4 regions of the Rhizobium sp. WSM1328 genome follow, and region 1 is predicted to be linked to each of the others. Evidence: predicted binding sites of a transcription regulator. Region 1 holds the regulator's gene; each other region holds the start of a gene.
The links. Region 1 encodes PhoB, which activates phosphate uptake and scavenging genes when phosphate is short. Its sites were predicted from a motif close to TGTCATNNANCTGTCAT; they were not measured.

Region 1 (7,800 bases):
TGCATGCGGCGGAACTAGTCACCAAAATTGATCAAGCGTTTCTTGTTTCGGAGCTCCCGGGACAACGGTGAGGGATTCTGCCATCACCAACGCAAAAGGTGGAGACAGGGCATGAACTGGACAGACGAGCGGGTCGAGAAACTCAAGAAGCTTTGGGCCGAAGGACTGAGCGCGAGCCAGATCGCGGCACAACTTGGCGGTGTCAGCCGAAACGCGGTCATCGGTAAAGTGCACCGGCTGTGCCTTCCCGGCCGTGCCAAGGCCGGCGGCACCAACACCGCGGCGCGAACGCCGAAGCGCAATACATCGGCGCCGCGCGCGCCGAACTTCGCCTCTCGCATCACCACCCGCACCGTCACCCGCCAGCAGGGCGCGACGATGCTGAAGGAAGAGATCGAGATCGAAACGATCGAGGAAATGGAATACGTGCCGAGAGGCAATGTGGTGGTGCCGATTTCCCGCCGCCTCGGCCTGACGGAACTGACCGAACGCACCTGCAAGTGGCCGGTCGGCGATCCGCTGAAGGATGACTTCCATTTCTGCGGCTGCGAGTCCCCCGACAATTCGCCCTATTGCGGTTATCACCAGAAGCTTGCCTACCAGCCGGTGAATGAACGCCGCCGGGCAGCGGCGCGGGCCAGCTGAACGGGCTGACCATCGTTAGAATGCAGAAAACGGGCCGAGTGGCCCGTTTTTTTATGCGCGGATGGAAGCTCAGGTTTCCCTCCGTCATGCTCGGCCTTGTGCCGAGCATCTGATCACCTCAACTACTTGAGGGAAAAAACTTTATTTTCAAATACTTCATTTGGCGTGCGCAGATCCTCGGCACAAGGCCGAGGATGACGTCGCGGGTTTTGCCAGGGCTCAGCAGGCTCAGATGAAAGCCCTCAGGCTTCCATCGAATAACCGGCGCCGCGGACGGTGCGGATGACGTCCTGCATGTTGGAGAAATTCAGCGCCTTGCGCAGGCGGCCGACATGGACGTCGACGGTGCGCTCGTCGACATAGATATCGTGGCCCCAGACACCATCCAACAGCTGTGAGCGGGAGAAGACCCGGCCCGGCGACGACATCAGGAATTCCAGCAGGCGGAATTCGGTGGGGCCGAGGCGGACTTCGCGGGTCTTGCGATGGACGCGATGGGTCTCACGGTCGAGCTCGATGTCACCGCATTTCAGCACCGTCGACAGCACCTCGGGACGGGCGCGACGCAGCATCGCCTTGACGCGGGCAACGAGTTCGGGGGTCGAAAAGGGCTTGACGACATAATCGTCGGCGCCCGTCGACAATCCGCGGACACGCTCGCTCTCTTCGCCGCGCGCCGTCAGCATGATGATCGGCAGACGCTCGGTCTCCGGCCGCATGCGCAGGCGCCGGCAGAGCTCGATGCCGGAGACGCCGGGCAGCATCCAATCAAGGATGAGAAGATCGGGCGTGCGCTCCTGAAGCCGCATTTCGGCTTCGTCGCCACGAAGGATGGTATCGACCTCGAAGCCTTCCGCTTCGAGATTGTAGCGAAGAAGCACGCTGAGGGCTTCCTCGTCTTCAACAACTGCAACTCTCGGGATCATGCGTGTCGGTCTCCTCGCGCATAATCCTTAAACCAGGGTGATTTAAGCAATGCATCCTGCGCAAATTTAAAAATTGGCTGCGACCTCTTTGCGCGCCCGGACGGGCGCGCACGCAAGCGGCGGGGTGTGGGCAGTTATTCGGTGACCGCGCCGACGGTGTTGGCGCTGTCGTCCTTCGGCCGATCGCCTTCCGGCTGCGCGCCTGTCGTCATGTAATAGATCGTCTCGGCGATGTTGGTGGCGTGGTCGCCGATGCGCTCGATGTTCTTGGCGCAGAAGAGAAGATGCGTGCAGCTGGTGATGTTGCGCGGATCTTCCATCATGTAGGTCAGGAGCTCGCGGAACAGCGAGGTGTACATCGCGTCGATCTCGTTGTCGCGTTCGCGGATCGCATTCGCCTTGTCGGCGGAACGATTGGTGTAGACGTCGAGCACTTCCTTGAGCTGGACGAGCGCCAGCTCGGACAGATGCTCGAGGCCGCGGGCGAGCTTGCGGGGAACGCCGGTGCTTTGGACGGCGATGACGCGCTTGGCAGTGTTCTTGCCGAGGTCGCCGACGCGTTCGAGATCGGCGGCGATGCGGATCGAACCCATGATTTCGCGCAGGTCCGCGGCCATCGGCTGGCGGCGGGCGATGGTGACGATCGCCTTGTCGCCGATTTCGCGTTCGGCGTGATCGAGGATCACATCGTCGGAGATGACCTTCTGCGCCAGCGCGGTATCGCCGTTGACGAGCGCCCGTACGGCTTCGGCGACCATCTGCTCGGCCAGGCCGCCCATTTCGGAAATCCGCCTGGACAGGAACTTCAGATCATCATCATAGGCAGAATAAATATGTGTCGATGCCATGGGGCTTTATCCTCGAATAACGGAAAGGCTTGGTGACGCCAAAATCAGCCGAAGCGACCCATGATATAGTCCTGGGTGCGCGGATCGTCGGGATTGGTGAACATCTTGTCGGTGTCGTTCTCCTCGACGAGATTGCCGAGGTGGAACATGGCGGTGCGCTGCGAAACACGCGCGGCCTGCTGCATGGAATGGGTGACGATGACGATCGTGTAGTTCTCGCGCAGCTCGTGGATCAGCTCCTCGACCTTGGCGGTGGCGATCGGGTCGAGCGCCGAGCAGGGCTCGTCCATCAGGATGACTTCCGGGCTGACGGCGACGGCACGGGCAATGCAGAGGCGCTGCTGCTGACCGCCCGACAGGCCGGTGCCGGATTCGTGCACGCGGTCCTTGACCTCGTTCCAGAGACCGGCGCGCTGCAGGCTGGTCTCGACGATCTGGTCGAGATCGGCCTTCGACTTGGCAAGGCCATGGATGCGCGGGCCATAGGAGACGTTTTCATAGATCGTCTTCGGGAACGGGTTCGGCTTCTGGAAGACCATGCCGACGCGGGCACGAAGTTCGACGACGTCGATATCGGGATCATAGATATCGTCGGTATCCAGCGTGATCTTGCCGGTGACGCGGCAGCCGTCGATCGTGTCGTTCATGCGGTTGAGGCTACGCAGGAAGGTCGACTTGCCGCAGCCGGACGGGCCGATCAGGGCGGTTACGGTGTTTTCGCGGATGTTCAGGTTCACATCGAATAGCGCGCGCTTTTCGCCGTAGTAAACCGAGACATCCTTTCCGATCATCTTATACGGGACGTTGCTCATCTTGTGATCCAGCGCCTTTTCAACTGCAGCTTCCGTCAACATGTTCATGATCTTGTAACTCCGTTTACCAGCGGCGCTCGAAGCGACGACGCAAGAGGATGGCGCCCATGTTCATGACGATCAGGAACAGGAGCAGGACGATGATGGCACCCGAAGTACGCTCAACGAAGGCACGTTCGGCCTCGTTGGCCCACATATAGACCTGTACGGGCAGAGCCGTCGAGGGATCGAGCGGTGTCGTCGGCGCGTTGGCGACGAAGGCGACCATGCCGATCAGAAGCAGCGGCGCGGTTTCGCCGAGCGCATGCGCCAGGCCGATGATCGTGCCGGTGAGGATGCCGGGCATGGCGAGCGGCAGAACATGGTGGAACACCATCTGCATCTTCGAAGCGCCGAGGCCGAGGGCCGCGGCGCGGATCGACGGCGGCACGGCGCGAAGGGCGGCGCGCGTCGCGATGATGATCGTCGGCAGGGTCATCAGCGTCAGCACCAGGCCGCCGACCAGCGAGGCCGAGCGCGGCAGGCCGATGAAGTTGATGAAGACGGAAAGACCGAGCAGACCGTAGACGATCGAGGGGACCGCAGCGAGGTTGTTGATGTTGACCTCGATCAGGTCCGTCAGCTTGTTCTTCGGTGCGAACTCCTCGAGATAGATCGAGGCGGCGACGCCGATCGGCAGAGCAAGCACGAGGACGATCAGCATCAGGTAGAGCGAGCCGATCAGGGCGACGCCCAGGCCCGCGGCCTCCGGACGGCTGGAATTGCCGTTGACGAAGAGGCCGGTATTGAACTGCTTGTGGAGAGCGCCGCTCGCCTTCAACTCGTTCATCCAGCCGACCTGCTTGTCGTTGACCTTGCGGTTCTTCTCATCGACCGACAGATCGATCTGGCCCTTGTTGGCGCTGTCGACATTGGCGTCGGCAAGCACCGTGACATTGACCGTCTTGCCGATGATGGACGGATCGGCGACGACCATGTCGCGCAGCTGGACCGGCGCACCCTTGGAGAGCATGGCGGATGCATCGCGCACATCGGGACGGCTCGCGGCATTGACGTTCAGCTGCTTGACGATCGCGTCGCGCAGGAGAACCGGATAATTGGCGGCGATCAACACCGAAGGGTCGGTCGCACGCTTGTTGTTCGGGTCGATCGTCTTCTCGGAGAATTCGATCGGCAGGGTGATCGCCGTCTGCTGGAAGGCGGTATAGCCCTTGCCGATCACCGTCCACAGCAGGATGAACAGGAAGACGAGACCGAAGGTGATGGCGGCGATGCCATAGGCCTGGAACCGGCGCTCGGCGGCATAGCGGCGCTTGATGCCGATATCGCGGCGCACCGGCGCCTTGGAAACGGTGACGCCTGATGTGGGAGAAACAATATCCGTCATTCGTACTGCTCCCGGTATTTGCGCACGATGTAGAGCGCATAGATATTGAGGCAAAGCGTGATGCAGAACAGGGTGATGCCAAGGGCGAAGGCAACCAGCGTCTGCGGCGAGGTGAACTCAAGGTCGCCGGTCAGCTGGTTGACGATCTTGACGGTCACCGTCGTCATCGGCTCGAAGGGGTTGATCTGGATGCGGGCGGCGACACCGGCGGCCAGCACGACGATCATGGTTTCGCCGATGGCGCGCGAGGCGGTCATCAGCAAGGCGCCGACAATGCCGGGAAGAGCGGCCGGCAAAACCACTTTCTTGATGGTTTCGGAGCGTGTGGCACCAAGACCGAGCGAACCGTCACGCAAGGTCCGCGGCACGGCGGTGATGATGTCGTCCGACAGCGAGGAGACGTAAGGGATCAGCATGATGCCCATGACGATGCCGGCCGTCAGAACGCTCTGCGCCTGGATGAAGTTGCTGTAGTTGCCGGACAGAAGGCCGCTGATCTGGGCAGAGAAATCGCGCAGGAACGGGCCGACGGTGACGAGCGCGAAGAAGCCGTAGACGATCGTCGGAATGCCGGCGAGCACTTCGAGGAGCGGTTTGGCGACGCCGCGCAGCTTCGGCGAGGCGTATTCGGCCATGTAGATGGCGGCAAAGAGGCCGACCGGCACGGCGACCAGCATGGCGACCAGACCGATATAGATCGTGCCGAGCAGCAGCGGGATCAAGCCGAACTGGCCGAAGGACGAGCTGCCGGCGCCGGCAAAGCGTGGATCCCAGACGGTGCCGAAGAAGAAGTCCATGGCGGGAACGGCCGCAAAGAAGCGGGCGGCTTCCGACAGCATGGAGAAGACGATGCCGATCGTCGTCAGGATGGCGATCGAGGAGGCAAGCAGCAGGCCCCAGAGCATGACGCGCTCGACCCGGTTGCGGGCGCGGAAGCGCGGAGCGATGGAACGCAGCGCATAGAAGGCGCCGGCAACGGCGAGAGCGAAGACGATCGCCGTCATGGCGATGCGGCTCGTCATGCTCATCGCGTTGAGCTTTTTGGCGGCGTCGAGCATGTAAGGCAGCGGCTGGCTGGCAAGCGGCACGCCCTTTTCGAGGAGCTTGGCCTGCAGGGCAGCCGGATCGTTGGCGACCGCGGCAGTTTCATCCGAGGTCAGCATCGTCATGCCGCGGGCAACCGTCGCCACCGTCGAATAGCCGAGATCCTGCTCGACTGCGGCTTGCGCTTTGATGTCGTCGGGGAAAGCACCGCGAACCGAGGACTGGATGATGCCGGGGCTGATGGAGAGCCAGAGGCAGAGGACGAGCAGGGCGGGAAGAACTGCCCAGATCGCCGCATAGGCGCCGTAATAGACCGGCCGTGAATGCAATGCGGAGGATCGGCCTCCGGCAAGCGCCGTGGCACGAATGCGCGCGACCAGATAGGCGGCGGCACCGATCACCACAAGGCACAAAAGTATGATGGATGTGCTCATTCGTTACGTCCCCAGGCCCATAGCCCCCAAAAAGCCCGGCAGCTTCATCAGCCTGCCTTCAGCTTCCAATCATGGAGAAGGAATTCCAACCCTGCAGCTCCAGAACCGCTGGCGCGCAGGGACATAAGCAACGCCGGCGCGGGCCAAGAAGGACCGCGCCGGCAAAATGATTACATGGACTTGCCTGCTTCGACGTCCTTGCGGATTGCGTCGCGCTCTGCGTCCGGAGCGGCAACGAGGCCGTATTCGACGAGCGGGCTGTCGGGGCCGATCATCTGGTCGGATACGAAGAAGTTGACGTATTCCTTCAGGCCCGGAACAGCGCCGAGATGTGCCTTCTTGACGTAGAAGAACAGCGGGCGGGAAACCGGGTAGGTGCCGTTGGCGATCGTTTCGGTGGACGGAACGATACCGCTCATGCTCGCAACTTTGAGCTTGTCGGCATTGTTTTCATAGAAGGAAAGGCCGAATACGCCGACGCCGGTCTTATTGGCGGCGATGCGTGCGAGGGTTTCCGGATAGTCGCCGTCGATGTCAACGGCAACGCCGTCCTTGCGGACTGCGACGCAGGCCTTGCCCTGGGCAGCCTTGTCGGCGATTTCCTTGGCGATGACGTCAGTTGCGCCCGAAGCCTTGCAGCCGGCGGCGAGAACGTTCTGTTCGAAAACTTCGCGGGTGCCGTGCTTTTCGCCCGGGATGTAGGCAGCGATATCAACAGCCGGAAGCTTCGGGTTGACTTCCGACCACTTCTTGTAAGGGTTGGCGACGAGCTTGCCGTCGACGACGACCTGGGCTGCGAGGGCCTTGTAGATGTCGGCAGGAACGTAGGCGACGTCAGGGTTGGAAGCGTCGGTTGCGAAGACGATGCCGTCGTAGCCGATCTTGACTTCCTGGATGTCGGTTACGCCGGCAGCCTTGCAGGCTTCGGCTTCGTTCTTGTTGATCGGACGCGAAGCGTTGGCAATGTCGATGGTGTCTTCGCCAACGCCCTTGCAGAATTCCTTCAGACCAGCGCCCGTGCCGCCGGATTCAACGACCGGCGTCTTGAAGTTGGTGAAGGTTTCGCCGAAGGACTCGGCAACGATCTTTGCGTAAGGCAGGACGGTGGACGAACCAGCAACCTGAATCTGGTCGCGGGCGACGGCAGCGCCAGCGAAAGCAGCAGTTGCGGCGAGCGCGGCAACGGTGAGCTTAAAGGTGTTCATGTAAATCTCCCGGCATTTGGGCTTGTGTGAGTGCGGCCTTAGAGAGGCCCTCGCATTGCCTTTTTTCATCGGCGAGACTCTCTTAGCGCTGTAAGCACCGTCCTTTTATGTCAAAGCCGTGAAACATTTGTGACAGGTTACGTTATTGATTTATAATGATTTATTTTAAATAGGCCAAACGATCGTGCCGGGCGGCCGGCAATGTTTGCCGGTCAATCCACCTCGCGTTGTAAAAATGGCTGCAGATAGGCGAGCGGTTGCGGTCACTTCCCGCTTGCGGCCGCCACCTTCTGCCCGCTCGCGGGGCTAAGGGACATGCCGCAGCGTCTCGACTCCCTCTTCTCCCCTCGGGGAGAAGGTGCCCGTAGGGCGGATGAGGGGGCCAGCGAAGCCGGTCTTTCCTATGACCCGGGCAACGGTGCAGGCGTCGTCTCGACCATCGTCAAGGCCCTTGCGCAGGCATCGCGGAATAGGTTTTACGTGAGGTTTTGCCGTGCGG
Region 2 (7,800 bases), 1.1 Mb from region 1:
ACGTGCATTGGTGCTTCGGCTCCTGGTAGCCTCTTTCCCTCAAACGCCTGTTAACGGCGAGACCCTAGCGCGGTCTCCCCCGGCTTTTCTCCATGACAGGATGAAGGAAGGCTTACTCTATTCGACTGTGCTCATACACGTTTACCCAACGGAAAGCCTACCGGCAGATATCGGCCTAAAACAATGCCGCAGCGCAGCAGCATTAAGGAACTGGCGAGCTTCCTCGGCAAGGATGCGAACTGACAGACAAGGGGTTGCTGCCGTGTTCAATATCGCTACAGGTCTCGCCATCTGGTGTTCCGAGGCCATGACGCTCGCTTTGGTGCTGTTCGTCGCCTGGCGCCACAACGTCAGGAACGAGGCCTATCTCTATTGGGGCCTGGGCTTCCTCCTGACTGGCATCGGCTTTGCGATGGTCGCGCTGCGCGGCGAAATCCCCAGCGTGCTTTCCATAGAAGCGGGCAATGCCATCGCCCTGCTCGGCCAGAGCGCCTGGGCGGCGGGTTTTCTGGCGCTCGACCGCAAGCGGATCGAATGGTGGGCACTGCTGCCGCCGGCAATCTGGCTCGCCGGGGTCTTCCTGCCCTGGGTCAACAGCGATTATTCAAACCGGGTGGTGCTCTACAACCTTGCTTCGGCGACGGGTGCAACGGCACTCGCCATGGCGGTCGCCGCCGGCGACATGCGCCGTGAGCGTACCCGCATCAAGCTGATGGGCGTGTTCGTCATCCAGGGCTGCCTGTGCTTCGGCTCGGCAGTGACGATGGCGCTGACGCTGCCGAGCGATATCGAGGCGACCAATCTCGGCGGCGCCTCCGCCATGGCCAGCGCCTTCCTGCTGACCATCGCCTTCGCGTTCACCTGCCGGCTGATCATGGAGCGTTCCGAACGGCACCTGCGTGCCCTCACCCTGACCGATTCGCTGACCGGCGTGCTCAACCGCCGCGGCCTGCTCGGCTATTTCGACGGCATCCAGGAAAGAGCTCATAACGAGCAGCGCCAGGTCGCGGTGATTCTCTTCGATCTCGACCATTTCAAGCGCGTCAACGACCGTTTCGGCCACCAGTCCGGCGATGCCGTGCTGACCGCCTTTGCGCGCATGGCCCGCCAGTATATTCCAAACAACATCTTCGGCCGCATGGGCGGTGAGGAATTCGCCGCCTTCGCCGCAGTCGCGGACCAGACGGAAGCCGAGGCGATCGCCGAAGCGATCCGCACCGAATTCTGCCGTCTTCCCGTCAGCACCGGCGAAGCGATCGTTCCGGTCACGGTCAGCATCGGCATCGCGCTCGCCTCCTCGATCGAAGCCAATATCGACAAGCTGATCTCGGCCGCCGACCGGGCGCTCTATGCGGCGAAGGCCGCCGGTCGCAACTGCACGGTCACCTTCGGCGAAGCGGAGGCCGCAACCCCTGCACCGGCCACGCCGAGCAGCACTGCCGGCGAACTTGTGCCGACGGTCGACGACCAGGTCGAGGCGCTACGACGCATGGGCACGCTGTCACGGGCCGGGTAGTCCGGGATCCCTCGCGCCTCACATCTTTCCGAGGTCCGGCAAATCCGATAAGGCTCGGCGCATGATGATCCCATCCTTTCTCTCGATCGACCGCGCCAACCGTCATGTCTCGCTTGATAGCCGCAACCCGGCTTTCTACGGCGACCCGAACGCCGTCTATGCCGCACTTCATGCCCACTGCCCGACCTTCTACTGGAGCGAGCAAAAACAGTGGTTCTTCACCGGTTACGACCATGTGAACGGACTGCTGCGCGACCGGCGCTTCGGCCGGCAGATCCTGCATATCGCCAGCCGCGAGGAGCTCGGGCTTGCCGAGCCGACGCCGCATCTTGCCAGTTTTGATCTTTCGGAACGTTATTCCCTGCTCGAACTCGAACCGCCGGAGCACACGCGGCTGCGCACGCTCGTCAACCGCGCCTTCGTTTCCCGCCATGTCGAGAAGATGAAGCCGGAGCTTGCCGAACTCGCCAACCGGTTGATCGACGGCTTCGCGGAGAAGCGTGAGGTCGAGCTGCTCTCGGCCTTTGCCGACATCATCCCGGTGACGATGATCGCCCGGATGATCGGCATCCCCGAGGAGATGGGACCGCAATTGCTTACCTGGTCGCACGCCTATGTCCGCATGTACATGTTCGGCCGTACGCGCGGGCAGGAGGAAGAGGCCGAACGGGCATCGAAGGAATTTTCCGACTACGTGAAGACGGTGATCGCCGAACGCCGCGCCGAACCGCGCGACGACCTGCTGACCCACATGATCCACACCGAGCACAAGGGCCAGTATCTGACCGAGGAGGAGCTCGTGTCGACGACGATCGTGCTGCTCAATGCGGGACATGAGGCGACCGTGCACCAGATCGGCAACTCCGTGCGCACCATTCTCGACAGCGGCGGCGATCCGGCAGAACTTTTCCGGGACGAGGCCACGACAGAGCGCACCGTCGAGGAAACCCTGCGCATCTGCGCGCCTGTTCATATCTTCCAGCGCTGGGCCCTGGAGCCGGCCGAAATCGACGGCATCTCCTTCAAGCGCGGCGACAAGGTCAGCCTCATCCTCGCCGCCGCCAATCTCGACCCGGCAAAATTCACCGATCCCCTCACCTTCAAGCCCGACCGCAACGAGGCGGCAAACCTCTCCTTCGGCGCCGGCATCCATTTCTGCATCGGCGCGCCGCTGGCGCGGCTGGAACTCAACGTCGTGCTGCCGATCCTGTTCGAACGGCTGGCCGGTCTGAGGCTGGCAAAGACACCTGTGGTCAAGGATGTCTACCATTTCCACGGGCTGGACCGGCTGGATCTGCAATGGTGATCCATTCCTCCCCCGGGGTCGCAGATCAGCCGTAGCGGCCGGTGATGTAGTCTTCCGTGCGCTTGACCTTCGGCGACTGGAAGATCTCGGCGGTCGGGCCGTATTCCACCAGTTCGCCCAGATACATGAAGGCGGTATTGTCGGAAATGCGGCTTGCCTGCTGCATGTTGTGGGTGACGATGACGATAGTGAACTCCGTCTTCAGCCGGGCGACCAGCTCTTCCACCTTGGCAGTCGAGATCGGGTCGAGGGCGGAGGTCGGCTCGTCGAGGAGAAGCACCTCGGGGCGAAGCGCCACGGCACGCGCGATACAGAGGCGCTGCTGCTGGCCGCCGGAAAGGCCGAGGCCACTGCCCTTCAATTTGTCCGTGACCTCTTCCCAGAGCGCTGCCGAGCGCAGCACCTGCTCGACGCGGACGTCCATCTCGGCCTTGGAGATGCGCTCGTGGTGGCGGATACCGTAGGCGATATTGTAGTAGATCGACATCGGAAAGGGCACCGGCTTCTGGAAGACCATGCCGACGCGGGCGCGCAGTTCGTTCATCGAATAGCCAGGGTCGAGGATGTTCTGGCCGTCGAGCGTGACGGAGCCGGTGGCGCGCATCTTCGGGTAGAGCATGTAGATGCGGTTGAGGATGCGCAGCAGCGTGGACTTGCCGCAGCCGGACGGGCCGATGAGAGCCGAGACCTGACGCTCGGGAAAGCTCAGGGTGACGTCGCGGATCGCGTGGGTTTCGCCGTAATAGAAGTTGACGCCGGTCAGCGCCATCTTGTCGACTCTTGTGGCCAGGTGGGCGGGACGAGGTTCGAAGGCTTTGTTCTCAAGCATCATTTCGCATTCCTGCGGTTGAGGATGGCGCGGGAGCCGACGCTGAGGAGAAGCACGATCGCCGTCATGACAAAGGCACCTGCCCAGGCAAGATTCTGCCATTGCTCATAGGGGCTCATAGCGAACTGGAAGATGACGACGGGAATATTCGCCATCGGCTGCGACATGTCCAAGCTCCAATACTGGTTGTTCAGAGCCGTAAAAAGGAGCGGCGCGGTTTCGCCCGAAATGCGGGCGATCGCAAGGAGGATACCGGTCAGGATACCTGTGGAGGCAGCGCGGTAGAGTATGTTGACCGTTACCTTCCAGCGCGGGATGCCGAGCGAAAGTGCTGCCTCACGCATGACATCAGGAACCAGCCGCAGCATCTCGTCGGTCGTGCGCACCACGACCGGCAGGAAGATGAAGGCGAGCGCGATGCCGCCGGCAAAGCCGGAGATGCGTGACGTCGGGCGGACGACCAGTTCATAGACAAACAAGCCGATGATGATCGACGGCGCCGAAAGCAGGATATCGTTGACGAAGCGGATTGCCTCGCCAATCTTCTTGCCGCGGCTGAACTCCGACAGGAAGGTGCCGGCCAGCACGCCGATCGGCGTACCGATGATAACAGCGAGAGCGACCATCATCAGGCTGCCCATGAAGGCGTTGGCGAGACCGCCGCCATCTTCGCCGGGCGGCGGCGTCATTTCCGTGACGAGACTGGGGCTGAGCGCGGACAAGCCGTGTATCAGCGTCGTCCAGAGGATCCAAACCAGAAAGACCAGGCCGACCACGGTGGCGATGCCGCAGAGCGACAGTGCGATCATGCTGCCGATCTGGCGACGACGGTATAGGGAACCCGAATGAGTGGTCATGATTACTCTCCCCTCTGTCTTGCCATGCGCACCAGCATGAGCTTGGCGGCCGCCAGAACGATGAAGGTGACAACGAAGAGGATGAGACCGAGCGCCGAGAGCGACGACCTGTAGAGGTCATCCGAAGCTTCGGCAAATTCGTTAGCGAGCGTCGCAGCGATCGACGTGCCGGGCTCCATCAGCGACACCGCGATGTTATGGGTGTTGCCGAGTACGAAGGTGACCGCCATGGTCTCTCCGAGCGCGCGGCCGAGACCAAGGAAGATGCCGCCGACGACCGCGGTGCGGGTGTGCGGGATGACGATGTCGCGCACCACTTCCCACTTGGTCGAACCAAGCGCATAGGCCGATTCCTTCAACTGCGCTGGGACGACCAGGAAGACGTCGCGCGTGACCGAGGAGACGAAGGGGATGATCATGATTGCCAGCACGATGCCCGACGTCAGCATGCCGATGCCGAGCGGGGCGCCAGTGAACAATGCGCCGATTACCGGGATCGGGCCTAGCCAGTCGATCAGCACCGGCTGGACGTAGTCCGACATGAAGGGGGCAAAGGTGAAGAGACCCCACATGCCGTAAATGATGCTGGGGATACCGGCGAGAAGCTCGATGGCACCGCCGATCGGGCCGCGAATGGAGCGCGGCGCAACTTCGGTAATGAAAACGGCGATACCGAGGCTCACGGGAACGCCGATGATCATGGCGAGCGCCGAGGTGACCAGCGTGCCGTAAATCGGTACTAGGCCCGAGAACCGCTGGGCAACCGGATCCCATTCCATGCCGGTCAGGAAGCCAAAGCCGAAGGTTTGGAACGCGAGAAACCCGTCCCAGACCATGGAGAACGCCGCTGTGAACAGTGCGACAAGAACAAACAGGCCGCAGCCGAAAACTATCCAGTAAAAAATACGATCGCCTGCGGCGCCGTCGCGGCGCTTCACGCCCGCGGTTGTGGCGGGCAGCGATGCCATTGCTTCGCTCATGTCCGTACGCTCTGATGCTTTGAGGGGTGTCAAAGACATTCGGGGCGGAAAGCCTCGCTTCCCGCCCCGACCGCAGTTTCGTCAGGATCAGCCCTTGAACGAGGCCGTCCAGTAATCCTCGATCTGCTTCACCAGGGTTTCCGGAAGCCGAACGTAATCGAGGGCAGAGGCTTCCTTCTGGCCGTTTTCGAGCGCCCACTTGAAGAAGGCGAAGGCAGCCTTGGAGCGAGCCGCATCTTTCGGCTCCTTGTACATGATCGCCCAGGTCGTGGCGGTGACCGGCCAGGCCTTTTCGCCCGGAGCATTGGTCATGATCAGGTAGAAGTCCTGAGCCTTGGTCCATTCGGCGCTGGCGGCAGCAGCCGAGAAGCTTTCCGCATTTGGCTTCGGATACTGGCCTGCGGCGTTCTGGATCAGAACGTAGGGCAGCTTGTTCTGCAGAGCGTAGGCGTATTCGACGTAGCCGATCGAATCCTTGACGCGGGTGACGTAAGCGGCGACGCCTTCGTTGCCCTTGCCGCCGATGCCGACCGGCCAGTTGACGGCGGTCCCTTCGCCGACCTTGCTCTTCCAGTCTTCGTTGACCTTGGAGAAGTAGTTGGTCCAGTTGAAGGAGGTGCCCGAACCGTCCGAACGGTGGACGACGGCGATCTGGCTGTCGGGCAGTTTCAGGCCGGGATTCAGATCGGCGATGGCCTTGTCGTTCCACTTGGTGACATTGCCGAGGTAGATGTCGGCGAGAACCTTGCCCGTGAGCTTCAGTTCGCCCGACTTGATACCCTTGACGTTGATGACGGGCACGATGCCGCCGACGACGAGCGGGAACTGACCGAAGCCGCCAGTCGTCAGGTCTTCCGGCTTGATCGGAGCGTCGGACGCGCCGAAGTCAACCGTTGCAGCCTTGACCTGGGCGATGCCACCGCCCGAACCGATCGACTGGTAGTTCAGCTTGTCGCCGGTCTGCTTGTTGTAGTCCGCAGACCATTTGGACAGGACGGGATAGACGAAGGTGGAGCCGGCGCCGGTGATGTCGGCGGCGGACGCCGAAACCGCCAGAGCGGCAACCAGGCCGGCGCCGAGGCAGGCCGAAAGAAGTTTATTGCTGAGCATATGAAGCGCTTCCCTAATGGATTTGAAAAACAACGAGACCAGCGCCATGGAGGGGGTGTCCATTGTCTGGGGCGCTGAAATTCCCGTCACAGCAGGCGGGCTAGGCGCGTTTTATTACAGTTTGATGACGGAATTTGACGGTCGCAACCAACCGTGGGCCGTGCCGCGAATGCTGCAGTTACGGCCTTTTCATTGAATCGCGGATTTAACAAAGCCTTAGCAAAAACATCGGGATAGATTGACGCATGGCTGTGGTGGATTGCCGCAGCGATGCCTGGAAATGTCGTTTTCAGGATTTCGATATGCCGGGCCGCTCAGGCCCGATGCCGAATTCGTGGCCTTTACGAGATCACGCGGCCGACTCTTCTTGCAGCCTGCTGGATATGTCGCATGCCGACATGGGTTTTCCGAGCATATACCCTTGAAGCTGATCGCAGCCGGCGTCTCGCAAGATCGCCGCCTGACGGGTATTCTCAATACCTTCCGCGGTCACGGGAATCTGCAGAGCAGTCGCCAAGGAGATGGTTGCCCGAAGAATATCGGCGCCATTTGCGGTTTCATCGAGAGCGGACACCAGCGAGCGGTCGATCTTCATGCGATCAAACCCAAACTGCCGCAATGCACCGATGCTGGCGTAGCCGCAGCCAAAATCATCAAGAGCAAACTTTATGCCGACGCGCTTGAGCTGGTCTATCGACCGACGGGCCTGATCCGGATTTGTCATCAGAACGCCCTCAGTGATTTCCAGTGTCAGGCGGTTTGGATTGAAATCCAACTCCTGCAGGATCGTGATCACTTGGGCAGCAAATTCCGGATTGCAGAGCTGGATCGGCGAAACATTCACCGACAAAGTCAGACCGGGCCAGCTCTTGGCATGCCCGATCGACGTTCTCAGCATATGGACGCCAAGGGCATCGATGAGGCCGCATCTTTCAGCAAGAGGGATGAATATTTCCGGGCTGATGTTTCCCGTTGCAGTTTTCCAGCGCGCCAGTGCTTCAAGACCGGTGACAGTACCGGTCGAAGCAGAGACGAGAGGCTGGAAAACGGCTTCGATTGCGCCGCTGCCGATGGCGTTTTTCAAGAGACCTTCCAGCTCGGCGACCCGTATGCGTTCCCGGTCCAGTTCGGGGTCGTATTCAACCGCCTGACCTTTGCCATTTGCCTTGGCACGATAGAGCGCCATGTCGGCTCTGCGAAGA
Region 3 (7,800 bases), 390 kb from region 1:
CACGATCAACGTCGCGTTGATTTCGACCATCATCGCCTTCGTCTTTGCCGTCCCCTTGAGCTTCTTTGCCGCTCGCAACCTGACAAATTCATGGCCGCTGCGCATCGTCACCAAGCGGCTGATGGAATTCCTGCGCGCCTTCCCGGAAATCGTCATTGCCGGGCTGTTTTCGGCGATCCTGTCGATCGGGCCGGTCGCCGCCATCATCGCCATCACCCTGCACACGATCGGCGCGCTCGGAAAACTCTTCTACGAAGTGGCCGAGAATATCGACATGAAGCCGCATGAGGGCATGAAGGCCGTCGGCGCCAACTGGTGGGAGCGTATCCGCTTTGCCGCCCTGCCGCAGGTGTTGCCGAATTTCACCTCCTATGCGCTGCTGCGCCTTGAGATCAACGTGCGCGCCTCGACCATCATCGGCGCCGTCGGCGGCGGCGGCATCGGCGAGGAGCTGAAGCTTTCGATTTCGCGCGGCTTCGGCGCCAAGACGGTGGCGCTCGTTCTCCTGCTGTTCGTGACGATCGTCGCCGTCGACCAGTTCTCCGCATGGCTGCGCCGCCGCCTTGTCGGCGAGCACGCCTTCCTCCTGCAACATTGAGGCCGCCATGACGGTGATCGACGCAAACCGCATGCACGAGATAGAAACGCGCTATCCGGAATATTTCCACCGGTCGTTCCGCCAGCGTTTCGGCGGGCTGATGATCCTCATCGCAACGCTGCTCTACAGCCTCTATGCCGTCTGGTTCTTCGACTTGCCCAAGCTTTTCGCCGAAGCGCATTGGGAGCGCGTCGGCATCTATCTCAGCCAATGGGTGAGCTACGATGTCCAGCCGGAATTCCGCATCGAGGATGACGGCTCGATCGACATCCGTTATCCGCGTTTCTCGCCGCTCGGCGACAATCCGCATCCGGACTGGCTGGTCAACAACCCCGACGGCAGCATCACCGTTTCGATCAGCGGCACCAGCCGCAGCGTCACCGTCTCGAAGAGCGAGACGATCGTGACCGCGCATGGCGTCAGCGTCCCGGTGGACGTTTCGAGCGGTGCGCCGAAAGTCGTCGGACCCGTGCCCGGCTGGATGACTGTTTATGACGACAACGTGCTGGCCGATCTCGGCTTTGCCGGCAATGTCAGCATTTCCGTCGACCGGGTGAAGATCCGCAAACGTTTCATCGGCTGGGCGAATTTCATCTTCGACACGCAATCATCCTTCTTCGACAAGCCGGTCGGCGAGGTCGTCAGCCTCATCGTCTCCGGTCCGCGCATCAAGCCCGACCAATCCAACCTGTCGCTCGCCTTCGACGATATTTGGAACAACAGCGAATGGCAGCACGGCGACGTCTGGACCAAGCTTTTCCAGACGATCGTCATGGCATTCCTCGGCACGCTGCTCGGCTCGCTTACCGCCTTCCCGCTCGCCTTCCTGGCAGCGCGCAACATCACGCCGAACCGCCTGTTGAACCAGATCCTGAAGCGCTTCTTCGATTTCCTGCGCTCGGTCGACATGCTGATCTGGGCGCTGTTCCTGACGCGCGCCTTCGGGCCCGGCCCGCTTGCCGGCAGCGGTGCGATCTTCCTCACCGAGACCGGCACGCTCGGCAAGCTCTATTCCGAAGGCCTCGAGAATATCGACAACAAGCCGCGGGAAGGCATCAAATCAACAGGCGCTCAGACCGTGCTCGTGCATCGTTATGGCATTATGCCGCAGATCGTTCCCGTCTTCGTCAGCCAGACGCTCTACCAATGGGAATCGAACGTGCGCGGCGCGACTATTATCGGCGCTGTCGGCGCCGGCGGCATCGGCCTCAAACTGTGGGAGGCCATGCGCACCAATGCCAATTGGGAAAACGTCGCCTACATGGTCATTCTGATCCTGATCGTCGTCTTCATTTTCGACACCGCCTCGAACGCGTTGCGCCACCGGCTGATGGGCACGAAAGCCCACTGATCCATCCGTCAAAGCAGTGTCGGCGTTGCCGCCATCATCATTCTGTCACGGAAATCTTTTAGCCGGGAGCCTGCTTGCGGTTCGCCGCCAAATCACTGCACAGTGCCCTCCCCGTTTGGACGATCTCCAGGATAAAAGCCTTGCGCTACGCTCTCTATTTCTCGCCGCCGAAGGATGATCCCCTGACCGGCGCGGCCTCGCTCTGGCTCGGCCGCAATGCTTTCACCGGCGAGACCTATCCGGCACCGGAATATGAGCAACTGGGTGCTGCAGAACAGTTCGAGCTGACCGCCGACCCCCGCCGCTACGGCTTTCATGCCACGATCAAGGCGCCGTTTTCGCTCGCCTCTTCCGTCACCGAGAAAGATCTCATGACCGTTGCCGAGGATTTTGCCCAGCGCACGCAAGCCTTCGAGATTCCTGAACTCGTACTTGGCCAGCTCGGCCGTTTTTTTGCCCTCGTTCCCGGTTCTCTTCATCAACCTCTTCAGGATTTCGCCGCGAAGGTGGTAAGGTCCTTCGAACCGTTCCGCGCAGCGCTTTCCGAGGCCGATATGGCGCGGCGCAATCCGGAGAAGCTCAGCGACAGCCAGCGCGCCCATCTGCAGCGCTGGGGTTATCCTTACGTCATGGAGGATTTCGGCTTTCACATGACGCTGAGCGGCCAAGTGCCCGAGACACGCGCCGCAGTGATGAAAGCGATCCTGACCGAGCGGTTTGCCGATTTCACCGGCCGGCCGCTTTCGATTTCCGGCCTTGCCGTCTTCATCGAGGAGACGCGCGGCGCCCCATTCAAAGTTCATTCCTGGCTGCCGCTTGCCGGCGCCAAAAGCTGAAAGACCTGACGACATGAGCAAAGAGACCGTGTTTTCCAACGCCCGCATCGTTCTCGAGGACGACATCCTCTCGGGCTCGATCCTCATCCGCGACGGGAAGATCGCCGACATCTCCGGGGGTAACTCGGTAGCCGGCGAAGATTTCGAAGGCGACTACGTCATTCCCGGCCTCGTCGAGCTGCACACCGATCATCTCGAAGGCCATTATCAGCCGCGCCCCGGCATTCGCTGGAACAAGACCGCCGCCATCCAGGCGCATGACGCCCAGATCGTCACCTCAGGCATTACCACGGTGTTCGACTGCCTGCGCATGGGTGCGGACGAGGACGGCGGCTTCGAACATGGCGAGATGCGCGAGATGGCCGATGCCATCCAGTCGGCAGAGACGGAAGGCAGGCTGCGTGCCGAGCACCTGCTTCATTTGCGCTGCGAGGTCTCGGCCGACAATGTGCTCGAACATTTCGCCGACTTCGAAAACGACCGGCATGTGCGGCTCGTCTCGCTGATGGATCATGCGCCCGGCCAGCGTCAGTTCCAGACGATGGATCAATATATCTTCTACTACCAGAAGAAGCGGGGCCTCAGCGACGAGGCCTTCGCCCGTTTCGTCGCCAAGCGCCAGGCAGAATCGGCGCGTAATTCGACGCCACACCGCAACGCCATCGCCAAGGTCTGCGCCGAGCGCGGTATCACCGTGGCAAGCCATGACGATGCGACGCTCTCGCACGTCGACGAGGCGATCGACAACGGTGTGCGCTTGGCCGAGTTCCCGACCAGCTTCGACGCCGCCCGGGCGTCGCACGGACATGGCATGAGCGTGCTGATGGGCGCGCCGAACATCGTGCGTGGCAAATCCCATTCCGGCAATATCGCCGCCCGCGACCTTGCCGAGATGGGGGTGCTCGACGTGCTTTCCTCCGACTACGTACCGCTCAGCCTGCTGCATGCGCCGTTCATCCTCGCCGACGAGGTCGAGAGCATCAGCCTGCCGAAGGCGATCGCCATGGTGACGTCGACGCCCGCCCGCACCGTCGGCCTCGATGACCGCGGCCGGATCGCGACGGGGCTGCGCGCCGATCTCGTCCGCGTCCACCGTTCGCACGGCGTGCCGGTGACACGCTCCGTATGGCGCCAGGGACGCCGTGTCGCATGACGATGTCGCACGAACCCCACGCAGGAGCCGGAGCCGAGCGCGGCATCATGGTCGTCGTCGTCGGACCGAGCGGCGCCGGCAAGGACACGCTGATGAACCTCGCGGCCCGGCGTTTCAAGGGCCGCGACAATGTGCACTTCGTCCGCCGCGTCATCACCCGTCACCGTGACGCCGGCGGCGAAGACCATCTTTCCGTCTCCCTCGAAGGTTTTGCCGCCATGGAGCAGTCAGGCTCCTTCGCCGTCTGGTGGGAAGCGCACGGGCTGAGATACGGCATTCCGGCCGAGGTCTCGGTGGCGCTGTCGAGAGGCCATGTCGTCGTCGCCAACGGCTCGCGCTCGGCACTTCACCGGTTCCAGGCAGCCTTCCCGCGGCTGAAGGTCATCAATGTCACCGCCCGCCCTGAGGTGCTCGCCGGCCGGCTGGAGGCGCGCGGCCGCGAGACGCATGAAGATATCATGGCCCGGCTTGCCCGCGGACCGCTGACGGTGCGCGGCGAATACGACGTGGTGGAGCTCGACAATAGCGGCTCGCTCGAAGAGGCCGAGCAGAAGATGATCGAAATCCTCGACGGATTGCTGACCAAGGCGCCCTGACGAGCGGCTGCAGACATTCACGAGGTGCCAGGAGCCCCCTCACCCTGCCCTCTCCCCGAGGGGAGAGGGGATGTCGGAGCAAGCGGCGTACTCCTTCCGCGCCTTCGCCAGAATTACTCGCCGTCGCCCCGTCCCGAGACGATCTCGCGCTTGCCGACATGGTTGGCCGGGCCGACGAGGCCTTCTTTTTCCATGCGCTCCACCAATGAGGCGGCACGGTTGTAGCCGATGCCAAGGCGGCGCTGGATGTAGGAGGTCGAGCATTTCTTGTCGCGCATGACGACCTTGACAGCCTGCTCGTAGAGCTCGTTGCCATCCTCGGAGGCCATGGCGCTCTTGTCGAAGACGGCGCCGGCTTCTTCCTCTTCCGTCTCTTCCTCCTCATCGGCGGTGACGGTGTCGAGATATTCCGGGCGGCCCTGGGTTTTCAGGTGGGCAACGACCTTTTCGACCTCGACATCCGAGACGAAGGGTCCGTGGACGCGGGAAATCCGCCCGCCGCCCTGCATGTGCAGCATATCGCCCTGACCGAGCAGCTGCTCGGCGCCTTGTTCGCCGAGAATGGTGCGGCTGTCGATCTTCGACGTCACCTGGAAGGAAATGCGGGTCGGGAAGTTTGCCTTGATCGTGCCGGTGATGACGTCGACCGACGGACGTTGTGTCGCCATGATCAGGTGGATGCCGGCGGCGCGCGCCATCTGGGCGAGGCGCTGGATCGCACCTTCGATGTCCTTGCCGGCGACCATCATCAGGTCGGCCATCTCGTCGACGATGACGACGATATAAGGCATCGGCGTCAGGTCCAGCGCCTGGCTTTCCTCGATCGGAGTGCCGGTTCCTTTGTCGAAGCCGACCTGGACCATGACATGGATGGTCTCGCCCTTTTCGCGGGCCTGTGCCATGCGATCGTTGTAACCGTCGATGTTGCGGACACCGAGGCGCGACATCTTGCGATAGCGCTCTTCCATTTCGCGCACGGCCCATTTCAGCGCCATGACCGCCTTCTTCGGATCGGTGACGACTGGCGTCAGCAGATGCGGGATGCCGTCATAGACGGACAGTTCGAGCATCTTCGGGTCGACCATGATCAGGCGGCACTGTTCCGGCGTCATGCGGTAGAGCAGCGACAGGATCATCGTATTGATGGCGACCGACTTGCCGGAACCGGTGGTGCCGGCGACAAGCAGATGCGGCATCTTGGCGAGCTCGGCAATGACAGGCTCGCCGCCGATGGTCTTGCCGAGGCCGAGCGCCAGCTTGTAGCCGCTCTTCTCGAAATCCTGGCTCTCGATCATCTCGCGGAAATAAACGGTTTCGCGCGTGACATTCGGCAGTTCGATGCCGATGACGTTGCGGCCGGGCACCACGGCAACGCGAGCCGAGAGCGCCGACATTGAGCGGGCGATATCATCGGCAAGGCCGATGACGCGCGACGATTTCACGCCCGGCGCCGGCTCGAATTCATAGAGGGTGACGACAGGGCCGGGGCGGACATGGATGATTTCGCCCTTGATGCCGAAATCTTCCAGCACGCTTTCCAGAAGCCCGGCATTCTGCTCCAGCGTCTCTTGCGACATGATCTCGCCAAGGCGTTCCGGCGGTTCCTGCAACAGGGCACGCGGCGGGAATTCATAGCCGGATGCGTCGATCCTTTCGGGCCTCACGGCCAGCCGCGGCGACGGCAGGACCGCGGCGACGGGCGGCGTGCGCTGCGGCGCCGGCGCTGCCTGAGGGGCTGATGCAATTTGAGGGGCTGGCGCGACCTGAGTGGCTGGCGCAGCCTGAGGTGCCAGCATGACCGGTGCCTCGACAATAATGCGCCTGGGCTTTTCCAGGGACGGGGCGGCCGCAGGGCGCGCGGCAACCTTCACGGAGACCGCGGCGGGCTGCGGGGCCGGGCGGGAGACGACGGGAGCGGGGGCCGGCCGGCCGGGGCGCCATTCCATAATCCGGAACAGCGACGTGATCGATTCGGGCGAGGTCTCGGTCTTCGGGAACGATATCAACGGCGGCGCGCGAACCGGCTCTGCCTCTTCGAAGGCCATAACTTCCCAGAAGGCGAAATCCGAAATGGAGGAAAGCTCGGCGCTGGCGCGGAAAGCCGGCGCGCCGGCCTCATCAAGCAAAGGTGACTGCTGCAGTTCGATCCTGTGCGGTGCTGCGGAAATTTCGTCCGGCTCCGGCAGATAGATATCGAACGGCACGTCGACGGCAACCGGCTCTATCCGTATTGCCTGCTGTCCAATCTGCGAATCATCGCGAACGGGCTCATTCGGCGCACGCCGCCTGCTGATCAGCGTTTCCGGCGTGCGGGTGAAACGCACATTCGGCGCGAGGGAAAAGTTGCTCTGCCAGATGGGTGCCGCCGGCTTCTCCCCTGGGTTTTCCTCCGGAAGGTCCGTTTCAATCTCGCTGGAAAAATCTCCGGCATCCGTCAAATTGGTTCTAGGAAAACGCATGCGTCCGCTACTCACTCATGCTTTGCAAATTACGACCCTACCGGGATAGAAAAGGAAGGTTAATAAGTTCCTTCCTGCCGTATCGTTCCGATACGCCCCCTTGGGATAAATCGCTGCAGTTTCAATGAGTTCTGGCAGTGAGAAAAATCTTTGCCAATTTTGGGGAGGTGCTCTGATCGCTCCTCGCGCTTTAGGCTTTATTTCCGCGCAAGTCGTTGTCGCAAAGACCGCCGCACAGTTTTGCGCGACATGCTTTAGTGCGCCTCGTCCCAATTGGTGGCGGCGCGGGCATCGACCCTCAGCGGCACGCGCATTTCCAGCGCCGGCATGGTGGCGTTTTCCATGACCGAGACGATGACCGGCATCGCCTTTTCGACATCCTCGTCCTCGACCTCGAAGATGAGTTCGTCATGCACCTGCAGCAGCATGCGGACGCGATCGGCAAGGCCGACTTCAACAAGCGCCGGCTCTATCTTGATCATCGCCCGGCGGATGACGTCGGCAGCCGAGCCCTGGATCGGCGCGTTGATCGCCGCACGCTCGTTAAAGGCACGCACGGATGGATTGGAAGAGCGGATTTCGGGATAGTTGATGCGGCGACCGAAGATCGTTTCGACATAACCCTTGTCGCGCGCCATGGCCTTTCGGCTTTCCATATAATCGCGGATGCCGGGGAAACGCTCGAAATACTTCTTGATGTAGTCGCCGGCTTCCGAACGCTCGATCGAAAGCTGATTGGCAAGCCCGAAGGCCGAGATGCCGTAGATGATGCCGAAATTGATCGCCTTGGCGCGGCGGCGCACCTCG
Region 4 (7,800 bases), 1.4 Mb from region 1:
CATGCCATGCTCGCGAATGCCCCAATGCATGTAACGACCGGCGAAATCCGTCGGGGTGATCGAATGCATCTGGCTGGTCTTGGTGTTGTTCGACGGCGTCAGGTCGGCGGAGCCCCCGAGCGTTTCCGGTAGGAAGCCGTTGATGACCTCGAGCGCGTCTTCCGAGGCCTTGCGGGTCGCAACCGTCGGCTTGGTCTCGGCGAGCTTCTTCTTATATGCGCTGATCGCGGCGTCGAAGCCTTCCGGCAGCCCGCCTGCCATGCGGCGGGTGAACTCGGCCCTGGCCGGAGCCTTGGCGAGGCCGTCTTCCCAGCTCTTGACGAGGTCGACGGAGCGGGCGCCGGCAGCACGCCAGCTATCAAGCACGTCCGACGGGATGACGAAGGCTTCGGCTTCCCAGTTCAGCGCCTTGCGGGTGGCTGCGATTTCTTCGGCGCCGAGCGGGTTGCCGTGGACCTTGTGGGTGCCCTGCTTGTTCGGGGCGCCGAAGCCGATGATCGTCTTGCAGGCGATGAAGGTCGGGCGGTCGGACTTGTGAGCAGCTTCGATCGCGTCGGCGATCGCGGCCTGATCGTGACCGTCGATCTCGATCGTGTTCCAGTGTACGGCCTTGAAGCGGGCGATCTGATCGGTGGAATCCGACAGCGACACGGCGCCGTCGATGGTGATCGAGTTGTTGTCCCAAAACAGAACGAGCTTGTTGAGCTTCAGGTGGCCGGCGAGCGCGATGGCTTCGTGGCTGATGCCCTCCATCAGGCAGCCGTCGCCGCAGATAGCATAGGTATAGTGATCCTGGAGATCGGAGCCGAACTCCTCGCGCAGCTTGCGTTCGGCAATCGCCATGCCGACGGAATTGGCAATGCCCTGGCCGAGCGGACCGGTCGTCGTTTCGATGCCGGTGGCATGACCGTATTCCGGGTGGCCGGCGGTCTTCGAACCGAGCTGGCGGAACTGCTTCAGATCTTCGATCGTCATGTCAGGATAGCCGGTCAGATACAGCACCGAATAGAGCAGCATCGAGCCATGGCCGGCCGACAGCACGAAGCGATCGCGGTTCGGCCAGTGCGGCTTCTTCGGATCGAACTTCAGATATTTGGTGAACAGGACCGTTGCCACGTCGGCCATGCCCATCGGCATGCCCGGGTGGCCGGAGTTCGCCTTTTCAACGGCGTCCATGGCAAGAAAACGGATCGCATTCGCCATCCGGTCGTGTTGTTCGGGAGAGGTCATGGCTTTTCCGCAAGTTCCGGGTGTCGGGGGATGGCCTCGAGCCTCCAAGACCATCGAGTGAAAGCGGCAGAGACATAGCAGTTGGGACGGGCAAGTCAATAAATGGCAGGTCAAATCCGGGCGGGAAGCGGCGATTTTTGACATTTGATCACGCGATTGTACAAATGACGAAATCGATGTGTAAAACGCTCATCCACAGGATAGGCCGGTGGGCAAGTGACAGGATTTATTGACGGGCCGTTAGCGAGCTGCATATCCTTTTGAAATCGCAGGATCGGCGCGGCGTGCCGATTCGCGGATCCTGCGCGGGAATCGGAAAGACATGATGCCCACAGGCAAAACCATGGAAGCAGCGCTCAACGAATTGAGACAGGCGATATCGAGCCTCGAAAACGCCGTCGACATGCGCGTCGAACGGCAGCGCGAGCAGGGCGAGATCGAGGGCGAGGTGCGGCGTGTGCACGCCGACCGCTCGCGCCTGGCGCAGGAGCTCGACCAGGCCGAATTCCGCGCCAACCGGCTGGAAGAGGTTAATCGCGAGGTATCGCGGCGGCTGGTGACGGCCATGGAAACGATCCGCGCAGTTCTGGATCGCTGATAGGAAGAGTTTGGCATGGCGCAGGTGACGGTAACGATCGACGGCAAGGCCTATCGCATGGCCTGCGAGGAAGGGCAGGAGGATCACCTGACCGATCTCGCCACCCGTTTCGACCGCTATGTCGGCCATCTCAAGGATCAGTTCGGCGAAATCGGCGATCTGAGGATCACCGTCATGGCCGGCATCATGATCACGGACGAGATTGCCGAGTTGACGCGCCGCGTCGCCGGATTGGAGTCCGAGCTCGAGACGCTGCGCGGCAATCGCGATACGGTGCTTGCAGCCACCGCCCGGACCGAGGAAAATCTTGCCGCAGCGCTGAGCGAAGTGTCGAGCCGCATCCGCGGCATCACCGACAAGCTGAATGGCCGGTCCGCCCCCGAACTCAATTGATCCTAGAGCCTTTCCTGGTCAGATTGAAGCATTCTGTTGGCTCAAACGGAGTCGGATGGTCGACCGGCCGGCGCGTGTCGTAGCCCGGCTCTACGGCCAAGCCGGCCGGTCGATCAGCCGGCCCGTTTCAGCCAACCCGAAGGGCCGGGCATCTTTCCGCCAGGCCAAAGGCGATCGGCTCGGACGTACCAAGAGGTATGCCCTTCGCCAATCGCCTCTGCCCTGACGAAAACCTGCTCCGGCAGAATGCTTCAATCTGACCAGGAAAGGCTCTAATTAAATAGGGGCGGCCTTCCGTCGCCACTGGCGCGGCAGCGCAAACAACCTTATATATCGCCATGCGGTCTGCGCCTCTCGACAGGAACCACAATCCCTGGGGCCATACTCGATCCAAAGGGAGCTGTCCCTGGCCAGGCCCGTGGGCCTGGACACACGGCGCCCACCTACGTTTGTAGGCACCCAGGATCGTAAACATCCATCGGTGGTCGTGGATCGCACCCTTTCCTTCCATTTTCAGCGAAGACGCCGGATATGGCGGGCGAACGCGGGTTGCCCGTTCGCCCTTCTTCAGCGCGTCCGTTACTTCTTCAGACCTGGAAGGGTGACCTGGAAGACCTGGAACATTGTGTCGACGTCGGCACCGCCGTCGGCCTTGTAGGCGGCACCCACCTGGAAACCATCCTGCGTCAAAAAGTCGTTGTCATTGGCGACGAACAGGAAGTAGTCGTCCGGCAGGTTCGGGTTGAGAACGCTCGCCAGACCCATGGCTTCCCATTTTTCCGACAGATTGTTCTTGTCGTTCGGCGCGCCGTTGTGCAGGCCGAAGCGGGCGAGGTCGACCTTGTCGTTGAGGTCGATGAAGGGTATCAGCGTCGCCGGCGTCAGCGAGGGATCGATGACGCCCTTCGGCGCGATCGGCTTGCCGTCATCGAAATTGCTGCCGGCAATGTCGGTCGCGGCGGAAACGTCGACGATGTCGACCTTGCGGTAGAGCGAGGTGTCGCCCTTCAGGCCCTGGCCGTTGCCGCTGTCACGGGCGAGCATCAGGAAGGTCTTGTCGGACAGGGCGACGATTTCGCTCTCGGCGGCGATCATCGTCTTGTCCTTGGCGTCCTTGAAGACCGGCAGCGGCACGACATATTCGTGCATCAGTTTCAGGTGATCGGGATCGGCGGCGTCATAGATCAGCGCGCGGGTATTCTGCCGGGTCGAGCCGGAATCGCCGCCGTCCTGGCGGGCAGCCGATTGCAGCACAGCGATGATGAACTTACCATCAGGCGTCATCGCCATGCCTTCGAGACCCTGGTTGTTCTGGCGGCCGGTCTCCGGATCTTTCGGGTCCGGAGCGGAGGCGCCGGGGCCGGGATTGTTGGAGGCAAAGCTCAACGCGCCCTTGCGCATCGGCAAAAGCGCCTTCGGCGGCTGGGTGGCGGAGAGCAGGTGGCCGTCAGCGGAGAAGTGATAGATATAAGGACCATATTCGTCGCTGACGAACATGCTGCCGTCGGCCATGCGGATGATGGCTTCATTGTCGAGCGCGATCTTGCCGTTCGTCGCCTGCGGCAGCGGCGGAAAATCACCGGCAGCGGGGCGGACGCCGGATTCCGGGTCGAGACCGGTCATGTCGCCGCCCCTGTCGTCGACGAAGAGTGTGGAATCGACGAGCCTTGCGTCGACGCCCGACTGTTCCTTGCCAACCTCGGGTGCCGCACCCGGAGCGGTCGGCGTCAGGCCGATCGAGATGGTGTTCAGACGTGGCCGGTAATCAACGGTGCCGACGGCGTTGTAACCGCGGTCGGGCAACAGGTAGAGCGTGCCCTTGTAGCCGGCGCCGTCGCGGCTCCAGGCGGCGGGATCGATCGCCATGCCCGAGCCGGAACCGAAGGTCTCGCCGAATTTGTCACGCTGGTTGGCCGGAATGCGGCCGATGCCCACCAGGCCCTTGTTGACGAAGGTGAGGCCGCCGACGGTGGCGGAATTCTCGGCCATTGCGACGACTGGCACGGCGGCGGATGCCGCGAGAACCGCGGCGAAAAGCCGCGCTGTGTAAGGTCTGACATTCTTCATGGAAATACCCTCTCGGTCAAAAGCGCTCTCGAAACGGCTTCCGCCCGCAGGCTGGACACCGCTTCAAATGACACCCCGGCCTGGATTCGATTTCCCGATGGCGCAACACGCCCTGGATTTCGTCGCCCATATCCCCGGCAGACGGTCTATGACGGGATCGTGATATCTGGATGACACTTCTCAGCGAAAGCGTCATGCTGGAGAGGAAGTCGGGCTTTCGCGTGTCCGCATTGCAGCTCGCTGCTCTATCCGACCGGGTAAGGCCCTTCGGCGAAGACCTCATCGTGGTAGCCCTTGGAGCCGACATTCAGCGCCAAAGGGCTTCGCCACTCCCTGTTGTCGCGCAGGCAATCGAGCACGAAACGGAAATCATATCGCGGCTGCCAGCCGAGTTCCCGCCTTGCGCGTTCGTTGACATAGACACGGTCGAGCGAAGGAAACATCTTCCAGCCGCGTGATGCGTAAAGGGCGCCTGCACCCTGGAACAGTCGTTCGACGACGTGAGGCGCGTCGCGCCGGATCGCGGCGAGATCATTTGCCGAAAACGGCGTCGTGGCGGAGATGATGTAGCGGCCAAAGCCGATCGCCGGCGCCTTTTCGAGCGCCAGCAGATGGGCGCCGACCACGTCGCTGATATCGACGCGGCGGTGAAGAAGCTCATTGGCCTGGGCGTTCTCTGCCAAATAGCCGTTGCGAATGTCAGGATCGTCGTCATTTTCGGGAAAGAAACGCGAAGTCCTGAGAATGGCGACCGGCAGGCCGGATTTGCGGGCGAAGAGTTCGCACAGACCTTCGGCGGCGAGTTTCGTCACGCCGTAGATGTTTTTCGCGACGGGAAGCACGTCCTCGGTCACCCATGCCGCCGGTTCGCCGGCAGCCGGCGTCAATGCCGCACCGAAGGTGCTGGTGGTGCTGGTGAAGACGAAGCTTGCGACGCCTGCGGTGGTCGCCTCTTCGAGCAGGTGCAGAGTGCCGGCGATATTGGTGTCGAGGAAATCATAATTGCCGTGGGTCGCCACATGCGGTTTGTGCAGCGTCGCGGCATGGATGACGTGGCTGATGCCCGACATCACCTGGCGGACGAAGGCGCGATCACTGATCGAGCCGACCATGTCGGTAAAAGCCGAGGGCTTGATATCGATGCCGCGCACCCAGCGGCTTTCCGCCCTCAAGGTCTGCATCAGCGCCTCGCCGAGATGGCCGGCACTTCCCGTCACCAGTATCGTCATCACATCGTCTCCTGACCGTTCGGCGGCGGACGCTATAAAGACTAAGGTTTTCAGGCAACGCATAAATTATGCATGGGCGTGCAGGAAAGCTTGAGGCTCAGCCGATGGTCGTGACGAGGCGGCCGGCGCTGCCATCGGAAAGCATGATCCTTTCCCAGGTCATGCGGCCGGCGGCGATCGGCAGCAGCGCATTGCCGTTGGCGCCGGTATCAAGCGTCAGCGACGAGAGCCTGCCCGCATGCCAGCCGCGCTCCTCCAGCGACTGCTCGGCGGCGGCGATCTCGGCGGAGGCGTAGGAGAATAGAGAGCGGCCGAGAAAGGCGCCGAGCGGCGCCCGCCACTCCGCGTGCCGCGGGCGAGAGGTGGCGAGCAGCCGGTGGGTGCGGTCGCAGATCAGATGCACCGGCCGGACGGAATCCTCGACCAGCCGCTTCAGCGCCGCATCGACTGCTGCATGTGGCGGCGAGGCGAAAATCCGTTCCAGCTTGATAGCCTGTTCGGGCGAAAGGGCGAGCTTATCGCGCTCCCAGCGTGAGATCGTCGCCTGGTTGACGCCGAGGAGTTCGGCGAGATGTTCCTGCTTCATGCTCCGCAGCAGCCGCATGCGGCGTATGCCGGCTCCGGATATCGTCATCCGTCTGATCCCGTGTCGTTTTTTGCAGCATAGGGCTTCGGCGGGGCGGGCGGCAAGGCGGTTTGACGCCGGGTCATTATTCGGGCTGACCTTCCAGGTCGCCTTTCAGCCGGTCGAGGATAGAGAGCGCATGGCCGGCATAGGCGCTGATCCAGCGGTCATAGATGTGCTTGATCGGCAGGCTGTTCAGATGGTTCCAGCGCTCGCGGCCTTCCTTCCTGGCGATGACCAGATCGGCCTCTTCCAGTACCTTCAGATGCAGCATCACCGTGCAGCGATCCATCTCCGGAAACATCTCGCAAAGGGTCCCTGTGGTTCGGGGGCCATCCTTGAGCAGATCGAGGATTTCGCGGCGGCGATGATGCGCCAGCGCCTTGAAGACTGGGTCGTCGGTTGATTCGCTTGACATGTTATGTTTTTATAACATAATGACGCCAAGTACAACGGAACAGGCACAATGGAGAAGAGGAGAAGTGTCATGTCTCTCGGAATCCGCGTTTCCGGCCGCATCGGCCGTCCCGTCGCAGAGGTGTTCGATGCCGTCGTCAATCCGAAGAAGCTCAGCAGCTATTTCACCACGATCGGCGGAGCGAGCGCGCCGCTCGTGAAGGGCACGACGGTGACCTGGTGGAAGGATGCGCCGGTCGAGGTCGTCGAACTGGTGCCGGAAAGCCGCATCGTGCTGCGCTGGGATGGCGGCACTGGCGAAGACGAGGCGAAGTACAAGACGCTGGTCGAGATGAACTTCAAGCCGCTGGAAGACGGCGGCACGCTGGTGACGATCGCCGAGACCGGCTGGCGCGAAGACGATTCCGGCCGGCGCGGCACCTATCTCAACTGCGAAGGCTGGACGCAGATGCTTTGCTGCATGAAGGCTTTCGTCGAATACGGCATCAATCTGCGCGAGGGCATGTTCCTCAGCGAGATGAAGGGTGAGCCGGCCAGCGCGCCTGATATTTAACGATACGTCGATCTCGGGGAGGTCGGCGGTGCAATCGTCGCATTCGCCGAAATCACCGAGACTTTGCTTGCCTGTCACACTGCGGGTGCTAATTTCCGGATTCGATACTTCATTTCGGTTTCCAGGAGATTCATTATGCAGCTTGGCATGGTTGGTTTGGGCCGCATGGGCAATTATATGGTCCAGCGCCTGATGCGGGGCGGTCACGAATGCGTCGTTTACGACGCCAGGCCGGAAAGCGTTGCCGAGCTCGCGGGCCTCGGTGCGACCGGCAGCGCTTCGCTCGCGGAATTCGTCTCGAAGCTCACCCATCCACGCGCGATCTGGCTGATGCTGCCGGCGGCGATCGTCGACAAGGTGCTGGCGAGCCTAGTGCCGCTGCTTGAGAATGGCGATATCATCATCGACGGCGGAAACTCCTATTACCATGACGACATCCGCCGCGGCGCCGACCTCATCACCAAGGGCATCCACTATGTCGATGTCGGCACAAGCGGCGGCGTCTTCGGCCTCGAGCGCGGTTATTGCCTGATGATCGGCGGCGAGAAGGGCATCGTCGAACACCTTTCCCCGATCTTCGCGACGCTGGCGCCCGGCGTCGGCAAGACGGAAGCCTCGCCCAACCGGAGCGTCGAAGCGGCTGCGGCCAGCACCGCCGAGCAGGGTTACCTGCATTGCGGCCCGCATG

Region 2: pstS (phosphate ABC transporter substrate-binding protein PstS) is a predicted target of PhoB. The motif match lies at 6,712-6,728, and genes of this name have one in related genera.
Region 3: AC2444_RS22435 (DUF1045 domain-containing protein) is a predicted target of PhoB. The motif match lies at 1,982-1,998, and genes of this name have one in related genera.
Region 4: AC2444_RS17835 (esterase-like activity of phytase family protein) is a predicted target of PhoB. The motif match lies at 4,448-4,464, and genes of this name have one in related genera.

The regions. Positions count from the first base shown of each region.
Region 1 is NZ_CM172788.1:176,024-183,823, reverse strand. It holds gene AC2444_RS00930 (GcrA family cell cycle regulator) at 112-645, shown strand; gene phoB (phosphate regulon transcriptional regulator PhoB) at 888-1,571, opposite strand; gene phoU (phosphate signaling complex protein PhoU) at 1,706-2,419, opposite strand; gene pstB (phosphate ABC transporter ATP-binding protein PstB) at 2,464-3,279, opposite strand; gene pstA (phosphate ABC transporter permease PstA) at 3,296-4,618, opposite strand; gene pstC (phosphate ABC transporter permease subunit PstC) at 4,615-6,096, opposite strand; gene AC2444_RS00900 (substrate-binding domain-containing protein) at 6,267-7,301, opposite strand.
Region 2 is NZ_CM172788.1:1,314,393-1,322,192, reverse strand. It holds gene AC2444_RS06720 (GGDEF domain-containing protein) at 101-1,516, shown strand; gene AC2444_RS06715 (cytochrome P450) at 1,578-2,822, shown strand; gene pstB (phosphate ABC transporter ATP-binding protein PstB) at 2,848-3,654, opposite strand; gene pstA (phosphate ABC transporter permease PstA) at 3,651-4,508, opposite strand; gene pstC (phosphate ABC transporter permease subunit PstC) at 4,511-5,488, opposite strand; gene pstS (phosphate ABC transporter substrate-binding protein PstS) at 5,576-6,598, opposite strand; gene AC2444_RS06690 (bifunctional diguanylate cyclase/phosphodiesterase) at 6,948-7,800, opposite strand, start outside.
Region 3 is NZ_CM172788.1:4,546,580-4,554,379, reverse strand. It holds gene phnE (phosphonate ABC transporter, permease protein PhnE) at 1-598, shown strand, start outside; gene phnE (phosphonate ABC transporter, permease protein PhnE) at 606-1,949, shown strand; gene AC2444_RS22435 (DUF1045 domain-containing protein) at 2,090-2,785, shown strand; gene AC2444_RS22430 (alpha-D-ribose 1-methylphosphonate 5-triphosphate diphosphatase) at 2,799-3,938, shown strand; gene phnN (phosphonate metabolism protein/1,5-bisphosphokinase (PRPP-forming) PhnN) at 3,935-4,534, shown strand; gene AC2444_RS22420 (DNA translocase FtsK) at 4,648-6,993, opposite strand; gene polA (DNA polymerase I) at 7,248-7,800, opposite strand, start outside.
Region 4 is NZ_CM172788.1:3,548,432-3,556,231, reverse strand. It holds gene tkt (transketolase) at 1-1,230, opposite strand, end outside; gene AC2444_RS17850 (DUF4164 domain-containing protein) at 1,553-1,828, shown strand; gene AC2444_RS17845 (cell division protein ZapA) at 1,844-2,221, shown strand; RNA gene ssrS (6S RNA) at 2,561-2,719, shown strand; gene AC2444_RS17835 (esterase-like activity of phytase family protein) at 2,801-4,288, opposite strand; gene AC2444_RS17830 (NAD-dependent epimerase/dehydratase family protein) at 4,534-5,517, opposite strand; gene AC2444_RS17825 (helix-turn-helix transcriptional regulator) at 5,615-6,151, opposite strand; gene AC2444_RS17820 (ArsR/SmtB family transcription factor) at 6,228-6,560, opposite strand; gene AC2444_RS17815 (SRPBCC domain-containing protein) at 6,630-7,112, shown strand; gene gnd (phosphogluconate dehydrogenase (NAD(+)-dependent, decarboxylating)) at 7,248-7,800, shown strand, end outside.